Regions from separate parts of the Halomonas sp. 3A7M genome, predicted to be linked through region 2. Evidence: predicted binding sites of a transcription regulator. Region 2 holds the regulator's gene; the other holds the start of a gene.

Region 1 (9,744 bases), on a different contig from region 2:
TGTACCGCGTGCTGACTCAGTTTGAATCAGCAGGCTTGGTGATCCGTCATAATTTTGATGGTGGCCACGCGGTGTTCGAGATGACTCAAGAAGACCACCACGACCATATGGTGTGTTTAGAAAGTGGTGAAATCATTGAGTTTGTCGATGAAATCATCGAGCGACGTCAGCAAGAGATCGCCGAAGAGCACGGCTATGAACTTGTGGACCATGCCCTGGTGCTTTACGTACGCCCCCGTGGGTCGGACGTAACCCGACAGGACAGCGGCCCCACAAATAAAAAATAGTCGCGCTAAATAAAACGCCCCTAGGGTGCGAGTGATGACTCATTCGCGCCCTAGGGGCGTTTTTTATAGTGTGTGGCGTTTGCTAGCGCGTTGTCGATTGAAAAAAGCGCTTAGTGCGGTGGCCGTTGGCTCGCGTGCAGCATTTCGCGGGCGTGGGCGAGTGTTTGGTCAGATAGCGTTACACCGCCCAACATGCGGGCGAGTTCGCTGATACGCCCCTGTTCGTCCAGCAGGGCCATATGGGTCAGCGTGCTATCTCGTTTGGCGCGTTTTTCAATATGCAGGTGCTGATGCGCCTGAGCGGCGACCTGAGGCAGGTGGGTGACAGTCATTACTTGACCGTTTTCGCCGAGCTTGCGCAGCAGTTGACCGACAATTTCGGCCGTCGCTCCCGAGATACCCACGTCCACTTCATCGAAGACCAAGCTGGGAATGGTGGAGTGGGAAGCGGCCACCACTTGAATGGCAAGGCTGATGCGCGATAATTCACCGCCCGAAGCCACTTTGGTTAGCGGCCTAGCGGGCTGGCCTGGGTTCGCGCTAATCAGGAATTGGACGTGGTCCAGGCCTTCCGGCGTAGGCGTTTCACGCGGGGTAACGTCCACGTCAAAGCGTGCTTTACCCATCGCCAAGAACCCTAGTTGTTGTTGCACTTCTTTGCCCAAGTGAACGGCGGTTTTTTGTCGCGCCTCGCTTAGTTGTTTGGCATCGCTGCGATAGCGCTCGCGGTATTCAGACACTTGGTTGCTTAACGACTCCAGGTCGTCGTCGCTGGCTTCTAGCAGTTCGACTTCCTGGCTGAGTCGGGCATGCAGTGCGCAAATCTCTTCCGGGGCAACGTGGTGTTTACGGGCAATACGGTGGACATCGCCAAGCCGTTCTTCTACCCAGGCTAGGCGCTCTGGGTCTAGTTCAGTTGTACTGGCAAGACGATTTAGCTCGCTGGAAGCTTCCTCTACTTGAATGCGCGCATCGCTAAGCATAGCCAAGGTATTGGCCAGTGTGCCTTTGTCACTGCCGGGTAACGCGCTTAAATGGGCATAGGCTTGATTTAACAGCGACAGAGCGCCACCTTCATCGCTCGCGCAGCAGTCGGCGGCAAACTGGGTTTCACGCAGCGTCTCTTCCGCATGGGCGAGGGTATGCTGCTCCTCTTCTAGCGTTTGCAGCTCACCCTCTGCCAGTCCCAGTTGATCTAATTCTTCTACTTGGTAGCGCAACAGCTGCCGCTTTGCCTCAACTTCACTGCCTTCTTCGCTGAGTTTTTTTAATCGCCGCCGGGCGCTGCGCCACTCGCGGAAGGTTTCAGCTAGTTGCTGGCTACGCTCACGTAGCCCGGCATAATCATCTAGCAGGGCGAGGTGGGTTTCTTCACGCATAAGCGCCTGATGAGCATGCTGTCCATGGATTTGAATCAGCTGCTCGCCCAGCGATTTTAGGTCGGCGATGGTGGCGGGGTGGCCATTGATCCACGCTTTGGAGCGACCGCTGGCGGTAACCACACGGCGCAGCAAGCACTCTTCAGCAGGCAGCTCGCGAGCAGTCAACCACTCTGTGGCAGCGGGTAGGTGTTGAATATCAAAACGCGCGGAAAGGTCGGTGCGCTCACGTCCATGGCGCACGCTGCCAGCGTCGGCACGCTCGCCCAAACATAGGCCAAGGGCGCCGAGTAAAATCGATTTGCCTGCCCCAGTTTCCCCGGTAATCGCCGTCATACCACGGGTTAGGTCGAGTTCAAGGCGGTCAACAATAGCGTAATCTTGGATTGCTAGCTGCGTGAGCATAAGGCCTCCTGAGGCGGTGCGGCACAGAAGCTGGATACTTATCCAATAATTGTTGTTTTATACAGTAGTCTATAACTCACTTCAATGCCCCTCTTGAGATGGCTTTTATGGCCCCCATATAGCGTCCATACGTGGTTAATACTCGTTACTTAACCGAGGTGGCCGTTAATGCCACCGCTGCATACTTTTCAGGAGCTAGGCATGGCAAAAGAACCGCAAACCCCATTAGATGATGAGCTGGCCCGCCAAGAGCAAGAGGCGGAAGTCACCGAGCAAGCGGCTGAAGAGCGCCTGGTCGAGGGTGAGCTGGAAGGGTTAATCGAGGACGACGCTGCGTTAGAGGACGGCGTGGGAAACCCGGAAGCCGATATGCTAGCCGCTCAGGTGGAAGAGCTTGAGCAGAGCTTGGCGGAAGCTAAAGACCAAGCGCTACGTGCCGCTGCTGAAGCTCAAAACGTGCGTCGCCGAGCTGAGCAAGAGGCTGAAAAAGCACGCAAGTTTGCTTTAGAAAAATTTGTTAAAGAGCTGTTGCCCGTTGTTGATAGCCTGGAAAAAGCCCTAGAGAGCATGGAAGACGGAGCCTCTGACGTACATCGTGAGGGCGTTTCCATGACCCTCAAAATGCAGTTAGGCGTATTGAATAAATTTGGCGTGGAAAGCGTTGAACCCCAGGGTGAACCCTTCGACCCCCAAGTTCACGAAGCGATGGCGATGGTGCCGAATCCCGAGCTTGAACCCAATACCGTCATGGATGTGATGCAGAAGGGTTATTTGCTTAACGGCCGCCTAGTTCGCCCCGCGATGGTGGTGGTTAGCCAAAAAGCCAATTAAGCATTGGCTGACGCAAAGCAAAAAAAGCCCCTTGAAATGCTGCAAGCGGCCCCCAAATAAAGGGCAACCCGCGGGAAAACCCGCAAACGCTTTAAATTTCAAAAAGCAGATTTTTGACATCAGCTTTCAAACATCAGTTTTGTAACAACCGAATTCGAGGTTTTTGCTATGGGACGCATTATTGGTATCGACCTGGGCACCACCAACTCTTGTGTGGCAGTGCTCGATGGTGACAGCGCTAAAGTCATTGAAAATGCCGAAGGCGGCCGCACTACGCCTTCCATTATTGCTTACACCGACGATGGTGAGACGCTGGTAGGCCAGGCGGCAAAACGTCAGGCCGTCACCAACCCTGAGAACACCCTTTACGCGATCAAGCGCCTGATTGGCCGTCGCTTCAAAGATGATGTCGTACAAAAAGACATCAAAATGGTGCCTTACAAAATCGCCGAAGCCGACAACGGTGATGCCTGGGTTGAAGTAAAAGGCAAAAAAATGGCGCCGCCGCAGGTAAGTGCGGAAGTGCTGAAGAAAATGAAGAAAACCGCCGAAGACTACCTCGGCGAAGCGGTAACTGAAGCGGTCATCACCGTACCGGCGTACTTTAACGACAGCCAGCGCCAGGCCACGAAAGATGCGGGCCGCATCGCCGGTCTTGATGTTAAACGCATCATTAACGAGCCGACCGCTGCTGCATTGGCCTACGGGATGGACAAATCCCGTGGTGATAAAACCATCGCGGTATATGACCTGGGTGGCGGTACTTTCGATATCTCTATTATCGAAGTGGCCGACGTTGACGGCGAAACTCAGTTTGAAGTGTTAGCCACCAACGGCGACACCTTCCTGGGCGGCGAAGACTTCGACTTGGCGCTGATCAACTACTTAGTTGACCAGTTCAAAGCGGACAGCGGTATGGATCTGTCTGGCGACAACCTCGCGATGCAGCGCCTGAAAGAAGCGGCTGAGAAGGCTAAAATTGAGCTTTCCAGTGCCCAGCAGACAGACGTTAACTTGCCGTACATCACCGCTGACAACACTGGCCCGAAACACCTTAACGTGAAGGTGACGCGTGCCAAGCTGGAGTCGTTGGTTGAAGATCTGGTACAGCGTTCGCTCGACCCGTGCAAAATGGCGCTGAAAGATGCTGGTTTGTCTGCATCTGAAATCGACGAAGTGATTCTGGTCGGTGGCCAGACGCGTATGCCGATGGTGCAGAAGAAAGCCGCTGATTTCTTCGGTAAAGAAGCGCGTAAAGACGTCAACCCAGATGAAGCGGTTGCTGTTGGTGCGGCGATTCAGGGCGGTGTTCTTGGCGGCGACGTAAAAGACGTACTGCTGCTCGACGTTACCCCGCTGACCCTGGGTATTGAAACCCTGGGTGGCGTAATGACGCCGCTGATCGACAAAAACACCACCATCCCCACGAAGAAGACGCAAACCTTCTCCACGGCGGATGACAACCAAACGGCAGTGACGATTCACGTCGTTCAGGGTGAGCGTAAGCAGGTCTCGCAGAATAAGTCGCTGGGTCGTTTTGATCTTGCCGACATTCCGCCAGCACCGCGTGGTGTGCCGCAGATTGAAGTGGCCTTCGACCTGGATGCCAACGGCATTCTAAACGTATCGGCCAAAGATAAGGCGACCAATAAAGAGCAGTCTATCGTCATTAAAGCGTCCAGCGGTCTCACGGATGAAGAGATCGAGCAAATGGTACGCGATGCGGAAGCTCACGCGGACGAAGACAAAAAGTTCGAAGCGCTGGTGCAGCTGCGTAACCAAGCAGATGGCATGATTCACGCCACTCGCAAAACCGTGCAGGAAGCCGGCGATAAAGCGACCGATGACGAGAAACAAGCCATCGAGACCGCGATCAGCGAGCTGGAAGAAGCAGTGAAGACTGACGATCAGGACAACATCCAGCAGAAGCTGGACGCGCTGGCCGAAGTGTCTGGTCAATTGGCGCAGAAAATGTACGCCGAGCAGGCGGAAGCTGCTCAGCAGGCGGACGGCGAAAGTGCTGAAAATGCCAGCACCAAGCCAGAGGATGACGTGGTTGACGCTGAGTACGAAGAAGTCAATGACGACAAAAAGAAACAGTAAATCACCTCTATCTGCTAAGGAATGCGGTAGCGCGGGAGACAACTCCCGCGTTGCTGTTTCCGAAGCAGACGCCTAATTAAGTGCGTAGCTAACCAGGAGGCGTAGGACCCATGTCCAAACGCGATTATTACGAAGTCCTGGGTGTCGAAAAAGGGGCTGATCAGAAAGAGATCAAAAAGGCCTACCGCCGCTTGGCGCAAAAATTCCACCCTGATCGAAACCCGGACGATAACACTGCAGCGGAAAAATTCCGTGAGGTGTCAGAAGCGTACGAAGTCTTAAGCGATGGCGAAAAGCGCGCGGCGTATGACCAGTTTGGTCACGCCGGTGTTGACGGCCAGGGCGGCGGCTTTGGCGGTGGTGGGTTCGGTGGTGGTGGCGCTGGCGACTTCAGCGACATCTTCGGTGATGTGTTTGGCGATATCTTTGGTGGCGGTGGTGGCCGTCGTCGTGGACCTAATGCCCCCGCGCGTGGCAGTGATCTGCGCTACAACTTAGAGCTGGATCTGGAAAACGCCGTTTCCGGCACAACCGTTGATATCCGCGTGCCACGCCATATCGAATGTGACCGCTGCGATGGTGAAGGTGCTGAGCCTGGCTCTAGCAAAGAAACCTGTCCCACGTGCCACGGCCACGGCCAAGTGCGTATGCAGCAAGGCTTCTTCGCGGTTCAGCAAACCTGCCCGACCTGTCACGGTAGTGGCCAGCACATTAAAGTGCCGTGCCACAAATGTAACGGTGAAGGCCGCGTACGGGAAACGCGCACACTGTCGGTGAAGATTCCGCCGGGAGTGGATACAGGTGATCGCATTCGCCTGAATGGTGAGGGTGAAAGTGGTGTTAACGGTGGCCCGCCCGGTGACCTGTATGTTCAGGTATCGATCAAGCCACACCACATCTTCCAGCGCGATGGCAAACACCTGCAGTGTGACGTGCCAATTAACTTTGTTGACGCTGCATTGGGTGGGGAGCTGGAAGTGCCCACGCTAGATGGCCGTGTGAAGCTGAAGATTCCACCGGAAACTCAAACCGGTAAGCTCTTCAGACTGCGCGGTAAAGGCGTGAAGCCGGTACGCGGCGGCGCACCTGGCGACCTGCTTTGCAAAGTGGTGCTGGAGACGCCGGTCAATCTCAATGACGAGCAGAAAGACCTGCTTCGTCAGTTGCAAGAGAGCTTTGACGGCAGCAATAGCCACAGCCATTCGCCGAAGAAAACTGGTTTCTTCGACAGTGTGAAGAAGTTTTTTGAAGAGATGAAGCCGTAACGGCGATTCACTTCACAGCACATCAGCGCCCCGGCACTTTCAAGTGTTGGGGCGTTTTTTTGTTAACTAGTTATTGCTAATTCATTGTGTTGCATAGTGTAAAATAGTGGGTCTGATGGGCTTATCGCTTAATCGCTAACCGATACCCTTTTAAAGCGTGGATTATTTGCACATAACTTATTAGCACATAAGGACGAGGGCAAATGCTAGCGGATGAAGAGTCTCGCCCTGGGTTGGGCATTGGGCTGCGAGTGCTTTCTGGCGTGCTGTTCACCGGCATGTTGGTGTGTATTAAAGCGGTGAGTGACGAGGTTCCGGTAGGGCAGTCGGTTTTTTTCCGCTCGCTATTTGCGCTGTTGCCGATTGTTGTGTTTTTGATGCTACGTCGCGAGTTTCCGCAGGGATTGGCGACGCGCCGTCCACTGGGGCACGCGTTGCGCTCGGGCCTTGGGGCAGCGGCAATGTTCGCATCGTTCGCGGCGGTGGCCTTGTTACCTGTCGCGGAAACTACGTTGTTAGCCCAGCTGACGCCCGTGTTTATGGCATTGGGTGGTGTCTTGCTGCTGGGGGAGCGCTTCTCGCTTTATCGGGCGGGCGCTATTGCGTTGGCGTTAGCTGGGGTGGCGGTGCTGGTACTGCCAGGGCTTGAGGCCAGTCGCGAGCAAGGGCAGCTGGCTGGCTATGCACTAGGCGCGCTGAGCGCGCTGTTAACCGCTGGAGCGCTGCTAACCGTACGGCGCATTTCACGTACCGAAACAGCCGGTTCCATTGCCTTCTACTTTATTCTGGTCTCTGCGCTAGCGGGGTTGGCAACACTGCCCTTGGGCTGGGCACCGCTTAAGGGTGACGTGGTGTGGTTGTTAGTGCTGTCTGGCTTGTTTGGCGGTTCGGCTCATATTGCGATGACGCTGGCGCTACGTTACGCCGAAGCGTCACGCCTAGCGCCTTTTGAATATATTGCGTTGGTGTGGCCTGTGTTAGCAGATTGGATGCTGTTTGGCCTGCCGGTTTCTAGCGGCTTTTTGCTGGCATTGCCGTTGCTACTTAGCGGGGTCGGGCTGGCCACACTAGAAGGCCGCCGGATTAAACGGCTTCTTCGACAATAAGCTGAGGGCGGCCCTTTGAGCATGGCTCAATACGCGCCGTCACTTTGTAAACTTGGCGCAGTAACTCAGGTGAGATTACCTCCTCGGTTGAACCGCAGGCGATTAAACGGCCGTTCTCTAACACCATGGCTGCATCAGTGAAGCGCAACGCATGCCCGAGGTCGTGAAGGGCAACCAGAATAAGCATGTTGCGCTCATCGGCAAGGCGCCGCAGTACGCTTAGCAGGTTGATTTGGCGGTTAAGGTCAAGCGCTGAGGTAGGCTCATCCAGCATTAAAATTTCAGGCTCTTGAACCAGCGCCTGGGCGGCACTCACCAATTGGCGCTGTCCGCCGCTCAGATCACCGATATCGCGTTCGCCAAGTGCGCTGATATTGAGCTCTTCAAGCGCTCGGTCGACCTGGGTAAGGTCTTCAGGCTGCACTTTTAGGCTGCGCCCTTGCATACGTGCCAGTAGCACTGATTCGTACACCGTTAGCACTGCTTTTGCCCCCGTATCTTGAGGCATATACGCCACTGGGCGTTCGGCACTGGTGCCACTGACAATCACCTCACCGTCCCCTTTTAGCAGGCCTAAAATACGGCGAAACAGGGTTGATTTACCTGCTGCGTTAGGGCCAAGCAGGGCGACAACCTGGCCGCCCTGAAAGCGCGGCGTTGTAATGTCCTGAATAATAGGACGGCGCCCGTAGCGAGCAGAAACGTGGTTAAGTTGTAGGGTTACCATGATGCCTTCTTATGGTTGAGTACCAAAAATAGGAAGAAGGGAATGCCCACGAGTGATGTGATAATGCCAATGGGAATAATGGTGCCTGGGATAATGATTTTGGAAATCACTGAGCCAACCGAAAGAATAAGCGCGCCGCATAAAGCAGAGCCGGGCAGGAAGAAGCGCTGATCCTCACCCAGCAGAATGCGCGCAATATGTGGCCCTACTAGGCCGATAAAACCAATAGTGCCGACAAAAGCGACGGCAATCGCTGCAAGCAGCGACACCAGCACTAAAACTTCTAAGCGTAGTGTGCGTGGGTTGACACCCATGCTTTCGGCCTTGGTATCCCCTAGGCGCATAGCGGTTAGTGCCCAGCCGTGGCGCGCCAGTAACGGCATAACGGCTGCCAGTACACCGAGTGCAATCCAAAACTTTGGCCAGGTTGCCTTGGTGAGACTGCCCATGGTCCAGAAGACAACAGCGGCGACAGCCTGTTGGCTGGCAAAAAACTGAATCAATGCCATTAATGAGTTAAAAATAAACACCATCGCAATGCCTAGCAGTACGATCGTTTCCACGGTGACGCCGCGCTTAAGGCTGAGTGCGTGAATTAAAAAAGCGGTCACCATTGCCATCAGGAACGCATTGATGGGGACAACATACTCAATGGCCGCAGGAATGATCGCAACGCCAAAAGCCAAGCCCAGGGCAGCGCCAAAGCTAGCGCCGGCCGAAATGCCTAACGTAAACGGGCTGGCTAGCGGGTTGCTTAGGATCGTTTGCATCTGAGCCCCGGCCACCGAGAGGCTGGCACCGACCACTAACGCCATCAGCGCCACGGGCATGCGAATTTCCCACAAAATGACACGTGCCTGCTGGCTAACAGACTCCGGGGTAAACAAAGCAGCAACGACTTCGCCAAGACTGTAGCGTGCAGGGCCGAGTGCAAGGTCAATACACAGGCTTAAGAACAGTGCTATGACCAGCGCCGCCAAGATCATTTGGCGACGAAATACCTGGGTGCGATAGAAGGCGCGCCCGTGGGACACGCTATTCATAGCAGTGCTGTCAGTCGCCATTTAAAGATATCCAATAACCGGGTGCATAATCGATAGGCAGAAAGCGATCGTGCAGCTCGCGCATTGTCGCTTCAGGGTCGAGATCGTCAAACAGTTCGGGGTGCAGCCATTTCGCCAATTGCTGAACAGCAACAAAATAGTAAGGACTGTTATAGAACTGATGCCAAATGGCGTGGAAATTTCCAGTGTCGACCGCTTCAATACCGGTCATGGCGGTGCGCTCGGTGAGTGCTTCGAGTTTCGCGCGAGCATGATCCATGTTTGCGCCTGGTCCTACTCCTACCCAAGCGCCTCCGGGAACGTAAGCATCCCAATTGCCGCCCGTGACAACGACGTGCTCGGGGTTAGCGGCAATAATTTGTTCAGGATTCAAATTGCCGAAGCTGTTAGGAATAATGCCTTCGGCAATGTTGTTGCCGCCAGCCAGGGTGACATACTCGCCAAAGTTACCAGGGCCAAAGCTCATGCAGCATTCATCTGAATACCCGCCTGCCCGGTCAATAAATACGCTCGGGCGCTCTGGGTTGGCGTCCTCAATAACATCAGTAACCCGCGCCATCTGCTCTTCAGCAAAGGC
Region 2 (9,744 bases):
TACGGTCATGCTGCTTATCCACCAGCACGGCCGTTGTAACGCTCGCCGCTTGGGCTTCCTCGCAGTAGGCAAGAATAGCGGCTAACGTAGAGCCTTCATCAAGAATGTCATCGACGATGACGACGTGGCGCCCTGCCATGGGAATTTCTGGAGAAACGCGCCAAAAAAGTTCGCCACCACGCAACTCATTGCGATAGCGGGTGGCGTGCAAATAATCAACCTCAAGAGGGAAACCTAATCGGGTTAGCAGGTGCCCTGTTGTGATCAAGCCGCCATTCATAACGCAGTAAAAAACCGGTAACTTATCCCCTAGATCTTTACTAATTTCCTCAGCCATTCGATCCAGTGCACGCTCAACTTGTTGTTGAGAAATCAAGCAGTCAGCGTTATCCATCAGCTCACGCATTGAGTCAAGCGACTCAAGCGCCTCTTTATCCAGTTTGGACATCGGGTTACTCCAAGAAGGGGTTAACTAGTCAGTGACTTAAAAACGAAATAATTTAAGAAAAGATGGGGTTAGTTCGCCAACGCTTCTAATTTGGCATGGGTACGACGCCAGCGGCCAAGCGCCGTTAGCGCATCCACATCTGGACGGGCTCGCCCATAGCGTAGCTTGATTGGTCGTTTACTGTGTAATCCTTGGCATGCTTCAACAACGTCTAACGCTGCTGAGCGGTCATTACAGACCAATAGCATATCGCATCCTGCGGCAAGGGCAGCCCTGGCGCGCTCCTTCGGGTCACCCGCTTCATGAGCACCCGCCATGCTTAAATCATCTGAAAAGATACAGCCTTTAAACCCCAGGGACTCTCTTAACATTCCCAACCAACTAGGAGAGAAGCCAGCAGGACGTGAGTCAAACGCACTATAAATAACATGGGCAGGCATAACACCATCAAGCTGAGTAGCAAGCTGGCTAAACGGAACAAGATCGCGCTGTTTAATAAGCGCCAGCGGACGGTCATCCACAGGTAACGCCACATGGGAGTCAGCGGCAACGCCACCATGGCCAGGAAAATGCTTACCTACCGCCGCCATACCCGCTTCATGCAAACCGTTGATAAAACACTGACCCAGCGCAGCGACGTGTGCAGGGTCGGTGCTGAAGCTACGATCACCGATAACGCTAGAGATACCACTTTCGACATCTAAAACAGGCGCAAAGCTGATATCCAGACCGCAAGCAGCCATTTCCATCCCCAGCAACCAACCCGCATCTTTTGCTAGTGCAAGACCGGATGCCGAATCCTCAGCGAATTGATCACCAATGCGTGCCATGGCTGGCATGCGAGTAACGCCTTCTTTAATTCGCTGAACGCGACCGCCTTCTTGATCAATACCAAGTAACAGCTCGCCGCGAACCCGACGAATATCACTGCAAAGCTTTCTAACCTGGTAAGCATTCTCGACATTTCTAGCGAATAAAATGACACCGCCCACAGCAGGGTCCATCAAAAGATGTTTTTCAGCTTTGGTTAATCGCGGCCCTTCAAGGTCAAGCATGACCGGGCCTAAAGATTGAGTCATTGTGATGGATCCAACAAAAGGGCCGTCAATTTTAGTTGATCAATCTCTCGTGTCAAAAAATCAATAATAAGCTGCCTACGCTTAGCCATTATGAAGCCAAACAGGTGTGCCCGGCGGCGCATGCTCAAAAAGATAAAGCAGATCGTCATTGCGCAACCGAATACACCCATGTGAAGCAGCCACACCCATCGGTTGATCAGGTGGCGTGCCATGAAGGTAGATAAAGCGACGCTGAGTGTCGACATCCCCGCCGCGATTCACTCCTCTCTCTAAACCACAGAGCCACAAAATGCGCGTTAATATCCAATCACGATGAGGGAATTCCGCCGCAAGCGCCGACGTAAACACCTCCCCAGTCCACCGTCGCCCCCGAAAAACAGCATTATCAGCTAAACCGCCACCTATCGATGCGCGGATATAATGCCATCCCAGAGGGGTTTGACCACTGCCTTCCTGCTGCCCTACGCCTTTCTCACCGGTGGACACAGCGCACGTGTACTGCAGCGTAAGCCCTTGCCACCAGCATAGCTGCTGGTGTTTGATATTGATTTCTATCCAACCACCATTCTGCGGGGGTAGTTCAGCTAGCGTGGGCGTTCGCATAATGTCCTTCATCAGCAGCAGGCGGTAGCGGAGCATTCATGGCAGCAACCACGACAGGGCGTAAACGTCTTACCAAATCCCTGACGGTTACTTGCTCATTATAGTCTTTCGCGGCAATGTCACGCAGCGCATCTAAACCCGACAGCGTAAAAATCACGGTGCCCAGCATGAAATGCAGTCGCCAAAAACGCTCAGCATCAGGTAAATCTGGCGTTGCCTGGCGCACCAGCTCAGTAAAGCGGGTAAACACGTCTCCGTACTGCTGTTGGATATAACGGCGTAAATGCCCTTGTGCCTGACTATACGCCAACCCTAGCAGACGCATAAACACCTTCAGGCTATTGCGCTCAGCTGGCACTGCCAACACCGTGCTTGCCATTGTTTCCAACAGCACTTCAAGCGGAATCACATCACCGTTGTACTGCGCTTCCAGCTCATCAAGCGCCGTATGAAAACGTTGCGAGAAGGGGTCTAAATAGCGCGCAAACACCGCTTGGATAAGCGCCTTTTTAGAACCAAAGTGGTAATTGACAGCCGCCAAATTAACCCGCGCTTTACTGGTGATATTGCGTAGCGATGTTTCGGCAAAACCACGCTCGGCAAACAGCACCTCAGCGGTATCGAGGATACGTGTTACCGTATCAGATTGCGCCATAGCGCCCTCCAGAAAACGAGTGTTTAAAACATCGTTAAATACTATGCCATAACGCTATTTGGCTCAATCACTTATCTTTAGCTTTTTGCCCAACGCAAAAAAGCGCCTTGGACACATATTCAAACACCTACCGAATGACGCTATCGAGTTTGCCGTTGAGATTGCAGCATTTCCAAATTCATCACTCTCCCTCTAATTCTGATGTACTTACCACAGCGACTGCCATTGCAAGCGCTCTTGCATGTACTGGACAGAGCAACATACTGTATACTTAACCACATACTGTTTAAGCCGACATGTAGCCACTGTCTTGTTCAATTTTTTGGAGTTTGTTATGTCGCGTCCACTTACTGCCCGTCAACAGCATGTTTTTGATTTTATTGTTAAAACGATGTCTGAATTTGGCTATCCACCGACCCGCGCAGAAATTGCCAAAGCGCTAGGCTTTCGTTCTCCTAACGCTGCTGAAGAGCATTTACGAGCGCTTGAGCGTAAAGGTGCCATCCGCATCATTCGCAATACCTCGCGGGGGATTCGACTGCCTAATCAGGAACCGCAGGATATCAGTGATGTATCAGCAACAGCGCCTGCCGCCAACGTAGAACCGCTACCGAATGGCTTACCAGTCATCGGAGAGGTGGCCGCAGGAAGCCCGATTCTAGCAGCGGAACACATTGATCGTTATTGCCCACTCCCCGCTGAATATTTTACCCCCAAAGCGGATTACCTTCTTCGGGTGCGAGGCTTGTCAATGAAGGATGTTGGCATACTGGAAGGCGACCTTCTTGCCGTGCATCGCACCGACCGGGTTCGTGATGGCCAGATTGTGGTGGCAAGGCTAGAAGATGAAGTCACTGTAAAACGCTTTAAACGACAGGGCCATACGGTGACACTGATTGCTGAAAACAGCGACTTTGCGCCCATAGAAATTGACCTACGTACGCAGCAGTTGGATATTGAAGGGGTGGGAGTTGGTGTCATACGTGGCGGTAACGGCCAAGCACTGGGATAAGCGAGCCACTATGAATACCGGTGAGGCAATCGTTAGATGCCTTACCGGCTTTCACGCTTACTGAGAGTCTATATAGCGACGGTCATTAAACGTAGCTACCCAACTCGGGTGATACACCAATAAAATACTGAGTAACATCCCTGTGATAAAAGCCTCGGAGGGCATTAACAGGGGTAAGAAGCGCGCATACTCTTGGGCTAAGTACACAGCTTCAGAGTCGGTACCCGCCACCATGATTAGCAAGACCGCCGACAACCCTCCTGCCAGTGTTGCCAGCGCTGCGCCAAAAAAGCCGCATACGAATAAAAAGATCATCAAGTTATCCGGCAGGCGCCGGTCTACCCATCGCCATACCAGACCGGTAATGACCGCAGGTACAATGCCGGTTACCAACACATTAGCGCCTAGTAACGCCCATTCGTTACGGCCAATGGCTGACATCGCAACATTAATCAGCACATTGCTGATTAATGCGAGAGGCATTTTGAATACCAACGTCATTAAGACGGTGAAGACTAAGTGCAGGGTTAACCAATCGACTGCCTGAGCACGCAGTTGCCACATCAACACCACAGCGAGCGTCGCGGCTAACCACCGATGCTGAAGAGCCACATCGCCTATCAGCACTCGCCAAGGGCGCAGCCATATCATCCACGCAAGTACGCTCAACGATACCAACCACGTCAGCAACAATGCCCAGGGAGCTAAAACACTTTGCGCGAAAGACATGGATGCCCCTATCTACCCGTCAGCTAACGACAAGCCAGCTGTAAACTCGAATTGACTAAAAACGCTGCGTATCTAAACAACATGATCAGCTGAACACCACGGTCTTATTGCCATGGATTAATACCCGGTCTTCTAAATGCCATCGTAAACCACGCGCCAATACCGCTTTTTCGACATCGCGCCCAAAGCGCACGAGATCCGTTGGCGTATGGCAATGACTTACCCGATGAATATCTTGTTCAATAATCGGCCCAGCATCCAGTTCTTCAGTGACATAGTGACAGGTAGCTCCGATTAGCTTAACGCCACGCTGGTAAGCTTGATGGTAGGGCTTAGCACCGGCAAAAGAGGGTAAGAAACTGTGGTGGATGTTAATCACCCGTCCCGCGTAACGCGAGCAGAGCGAAGGTGGCAAAATTTGCATGTAACGTGCCAGCACAACGCAGTCAGCCCTTGCGCTATCAATCTGCGCTTGCACCTGCTCGAAAGCAGCCTGCTTGTTATCAGGATCTACGGGCACATGATGGTAAGGAATGCCATACCACTCAGTGAGTGATCGCATATCCTCATGATTTGAAATAACCCCGACAATATCGCAATCAAGCTCCCCAGCCTGCCAACGATAAAGCAGATCAACCAGGCAGTGAGACTCCCGCGACACCATCAACACCACACGCCTACGCTTTTGAGTATCGACGAGCGACCACTGCATATTGAAGGCTTTAGCCACCGGCTCAAACGCACTACGTAACGCCTCCGCCGACATACCCAACGAATCTGCCAAAATTTCGTATCGCATGAAGAATCGGCCGGTCTCAAGATCAGAGTGCTGACTTGCTTCAGTGATAGAACCACCTTGTTGAGCAATAAAGCTTGAGACACGCGCCACAATGCCCACTTGATCAGGGCAAGAAACCACCAAACGGTAATAATGAGACATAAATAAACACTCTTGACATATTTTAACGGCACGTTCGACAAGCACCTACCAGCGGTAGGGAAGCGGTATATAGGCGAAATAGTGTACCTTATGCTTATCAAGGAAGCACCGCAGCCAAATGCCACGATGATTGTTACCCGCCCCTGCCTTCCCGTATAGTTAAGGTCTTACTTTTTAGGCTTTTCATTACTGATGCACCCACCACGCGTTCAACTTCGTCCCCGCCGTCGCCCTCCCCTGCGCCTACTGCCGCTAGGTGGGTGTGGTGAAATTGGAATGAACCTTACGTTGTATGGATACGATGATGAGTGGATCGCCGTCGACTGCGGCATGATGATTCGCCAAGATCTACCCAATTCCCCGCTGCAGGTGCCCAATACAGATACATTAGCAGCACTCAACATTACCCCAAAGGCACTCTACATTACCCATGGCCATGAAGATCATATTGGCGCCGTGGCGTGGCTCTGGCCCAGGTGGAATTGCCCTATTTTTGCAACGCCGTTAGCGGCGGGATTGCTGCGCCATAAGTTTGCAGAACATCAGCTTAGTAGCGCCGCTATAAACGTTGTGGAACCAGGTGATGCAATGGAGCTCGGCCCCTTCACGCTGCGTTACCTTCACGTTACCCATTCGATTCCAGAAAGCTGCTCAATCCTAATGCAGGCAGGCGACTATCGCGTGCTACACACCGGGGACTGGAAACTAGACCCTACCCCATTAATTGGTTCGCCCATTAACGCTGCTCAATTTCGTGCGCTCGCGCCTATCGATCTCGTCGTAGGCGACTCCACTAACGCCCCGATGCCCGGCCATTCGGGCAGTGAAGGAGATGTTGCTAAAGCACTCGCTCACACCTTAAAACAGTGCACAGGACGCGTGGTGGTATCTTGCTTTGCCAGCAACCTTGCCCGCGTATTAGCGATTGGAATTGCCGCCCAACAGTGCGGCCGACGCGTCAGCTTGATGGGCCGTTCAATGGAACGCATGGTGAGTGTCGCGAAGGGCCTAGGGTATCTAGACGACTTTCCACCGCTAGTACCACCCCATGATTTAGGCTACCTGCCGCCAGAAGAGGTGGTGATTATTGCGACGGGCAGCCAAGGTGAACCACGTGCAGCACTGCAACGCTTAGCACAGCGGAGGCACCCGTTTGTGGATCTTGAGCCAGGCGATAGCATCATTTTTTCTGCCAAAGCCATACCAGGCAACGAGCGCCCTATTGAACAACTGAAAAAACGCCTAGCGCAGCTTGGGGTGTCAATTTTCGATGAGATGAACCACCCAGAATTACACGCGACTGGGCATCCTGCCGAAGATGAGCTGAGAAAACTGTATCAATGGGTTCGGCCAAAAACATTGCTGCCGGTGCATGGGGAGGCGCGCCATCAGGCTGCCCATCAAGAAATTGCCACCAGCCTCGGCATTAATGCCCCGCTCGCACCGGTAAACGGCGACATGTTGATGTTCGACAATCTAGGCTTACGCTGCGAAGCACGCTATCCCCAGCCGCCCTGCATCGTTAATCAGAACAGCGTCGTGCCTCATCCAGGGCTCGATACCGGCTCTCACTCATCGCGGCGCGGCAGTTTGTTCTTAGCGCTTCCCGTTACGGCTACCGACACTGGCTGGTGCCGCATTGGTCGTTTGATGCTGGATGCCAGCGGTACCAGCCCACTCGATGAAGATAGTTTCAGCGAATGGCTAGATGATCAGTTATTAGAAATAGCAGCAGAGACATTGGCCGATTTGCGTCAAGCACTGCAACCGAGGCTAATTCATTGGCTCGCTAATCACCTTCAGCATATGCCAGACGTACATTTACAAATAATGGCAACCGAAACGCCCTCTTCAGAAGCCATTAGCGATAGTTAAAGCCATTGGCGATATTGATGCTGTTGGCAATATCGTCTACCAGCGTTCTGCAGCTTGCTGATCAGTATGCCGCTCTTTTACCCAGTAAGCCCCCTGGCGGGAGTGCTCTTTCTTCCAAAACGGCGCCTGGGTTTTTAAAAAGTCCATAATAAAGTCGCAGGCTTGGAAAGCATCGCGGCGATGAGCACTGGCCACCAGAACGCGCACAATAGGGTCTCCCGGCGTCAAATCACCAATGCGGTGAATAATCCGTACGGCCTGTAACGCCCAGCGTTGACCTGCCTGCTCACCAATCTGCGTTAATGTGCGCTCGGTCATCCCTGGGTAGTGCTCAAGAGTCAGCCCAATAACATCAGGGGATTCATTAAAGTCGCGCACAAATCCCGTGAAGGTGACAATAGCGCCGATATCGGTGCGCTTGCGCAGCGCACTTTCATAGCCATCATCCATTTTAAACGCTGCTTCTTGAACCCTTACAGCAATATCTAATTCAGTCTCTGTAATATCAGCCATCTGATTACCCACCCGTCACTGGAGGAAAGAAGGCCACTTCATCCTCATCAGTAAGGCGCGCACTATCGTTGGCCATCACTTGATTGATAGCACACAACGTGCGCTGCTCTGACAACACATTAAAGCGTGCATCCATAGCGCTTAACGCCGCTTTCAACCCCGCCACATCTCGACTTGGCAGTTGATCAAGCCCAATGGCAAGGTCACTCTCTTCTACCCGCTCACGCAGCTCAGCAAGAAACTTAACCCGCACGCAAGGGGATGCACATCGCTCGCCTAAGCGAACCTCTCCTGCAACGCCACCGCCAGTCACAATTGGTTCTGGCACACCTCGTTGATAATCGCCACGAACACCGCCCCGCTTACTTTCCAATTGAATGGCGTCAATGCGCATCTCTTTATCCACCGCTTTACACATATCGTAAAGCGTCAGACAAGCCACCGACACGGCCGTCAGAGCTTCCATTTCCACCCCGGTCTGTCCGTTAAGGCGGCAAAGTGCGGAGACTTCAACACAGCCGTTAGCGTGATCAATAGCGAAATCTACAGAGACTTTTGAAAGCGCTAATGAATGGCACAACGGGATCAACTCATGCGTGCGCTTTGCTGCCTGAATACCCGCAATGCGCGCGGTCGCCAGTACATCGCCTTTAGGCAACTCGCCATCACTCAACAGCTGCAACGTTTTAGGCTGCATAACGATACGCCCAGACGCTACCGCCTCGCGGCGAGTCTCTCGCTTATCTCCGACATCGACCATGTTGGCTTCGCCGTGTTTATTGAGGTGAGTTAGCTGCATATCGTTACCTTTTTAATCAAGCCACGGTGTTATAAAAATACTGTTTTGGAAGCTGCTAATTTAGTTAGCCACAGCATTGGGTTGAGCATCCATCCACTCGATTACCCACTCAGTGATCGCTTCAATATTATTCAGGTCCAGCCACTTAACTGTTGGGATAATTGATGGAGGCAGCGAGCCACTTGACGCTACCGCCTGTACCCAGTCGCCACTGACAATAGAAACATCGCCAATCCCTGCACGGTACAGGACTAGCTTAGGAATTGGCCACGCCTTAAAGCCCTCCACAATGACCAAATCTGGCGCCTGGGTAATCATCAGTGACAAGAGGTAGCCAAGATCCGGTTCTTCTTGGCCAGGTGTCTCTTGCATCATGGCAAAACGCTCTCGGGATGCAATCAACATAGGCGCAGCGCCAGCCTGACGAAGTTTATAGCTATCTTTTCCTGGCTGATCGACATCAAAGCTATGGTGGGCATGCTTTATCACCCCCACCCTGAGCCCCTTTTCGCGCAGGCGAGGCAAAAGCTGCGCTAACAGAGTCGTCTTACCAGTCCCACTCCACGCGGCAATGCCGAGTACAGGAAATGGACTATCAATTGCCTCTTCCATTAACAACTCCCAATGACCAACCGGTGGGTATGATTGAGTGGCTATTCGCCCTCTTTTTCAGCGGGTAACAGCCAGTTTAGCGCAATGCCAACTAACGCGGCTAAGCTCACGCCCTGGAGAGTGAACTGACCACCTCCAAACTGCATTCCACCTATCCCAAATACTAAAATTAACGAAACCACCACGAGATTACGCGCCGCAGTTAATGACTGGCCTGCACGCACCAGGGTATTCATACCAACCACTGCGATCGAACCAAACAGCAGCGTCATAATACCGCCCATTACAGGGCCCGGAATAGTTTGCAGTAACGCGCCCAGCTTGCCTACAAAGGCCAGTACAATCGCAATCACCGCGGCGATGATCATGTACATGGGGTTGAATGCCTTAGTCAGCGTCACTGCCCCCGTTACTTCTGAGTAGGTTGTATTGGGAGGACCACCAAACAGCGCAGCCGCCATTGTCGCCAGCCCATCGCC

Evidence for each region. The regulator LexA, encoded in region 2, represses DNA repair genes until DNA is damaged. The targets are predictions, from matches to a motif close to TACTGTNTANNTANACAGTA.
Region 1: a site for LexA is predicted at 2,119-2,138, ahead of recN (DNA repair protein RecN). Genes of this name have one in related genera too.

What each region holds. Positions count from the first base shown of each region.
Region 1 is NZ_JABUZD010000114.1:53,893-63,636, reverse strand. It holds gene fur (ferric iron uptake transcriptional regulator) at 1-287, shown strand, start outside; gene recN (DNA repair protein RecN) at 398-2,071, opposite strand; gene grpE (nucleotide exchange factor GrpE) at 2,273-2,902, shown strand; gene dnaK (molecular chaperone DnaK) at 3,071-5,005, shown strand; gene dnaJ (molecular chaperone DnaJ) at 5,116-6,270, shown strand; gene INT19_RS10200 (DMT family transporter) at 6,474-7,376, shown strand; gene INT19_RS10195 (ABC transporter ATP-binding protein) at 7,354-8,103, opposite strand; gene INT19_RS10190 (FecCD family ABC transporter permease) at 8,097-9,167, opposite strand; gene INT19_RS10185 (ABC transporter substrate-binding protein) at 9,157-9,744, opposite strand, start outside.
Region 2 is NZ_JABUZD010000113.1:32,287-42,030, forward strand. It holds gene INT19_RS09835 (hypoxanthine-guanine phosphoribosyltransferase) at 1-448, opposite strand, end outside; gene nagZ (beta-N-acetylhexosaminidase) at 517-1,527, opposite strand; gene INT19_RS09845 (L,D-transpeptidase family protein) at 1,609-2,130, opposite strand; gene INT19_RS09850 (TetR/AcrR family transcriptional regulator) at 2,108-2,785, opposite strand; gene lexA (transcriptional repressor LexA) at 3,120-3,797, shown strand; gene INT19_RS09860 (energy-coupling factor ABC transporter permease) at 3,855-4,526, opposite strand; gene purU (formyltetrahydrofolate deformylase) at 4,612-5,466, opposite strand; gene INT19_RS09870 (ribonuclease J) at 5,743-7,341, shown strand; gene moaE (molybdopterin synthase catalytic subunit MoaE) at 7,378-7,854, opposite strand; gene moaC (cyclic pyranopterin monophosphate synthase MoaC) at 7,859-8,653, opposite strand; gene mobB (molybdopterin-guanine dinucleotide biosynthesis protein B) at 8,714-9,265, opposite strand; gene INT19_RS09890 (uracil-xanthine permease family protein) at 9,307-9,744, opposite strand, start outside.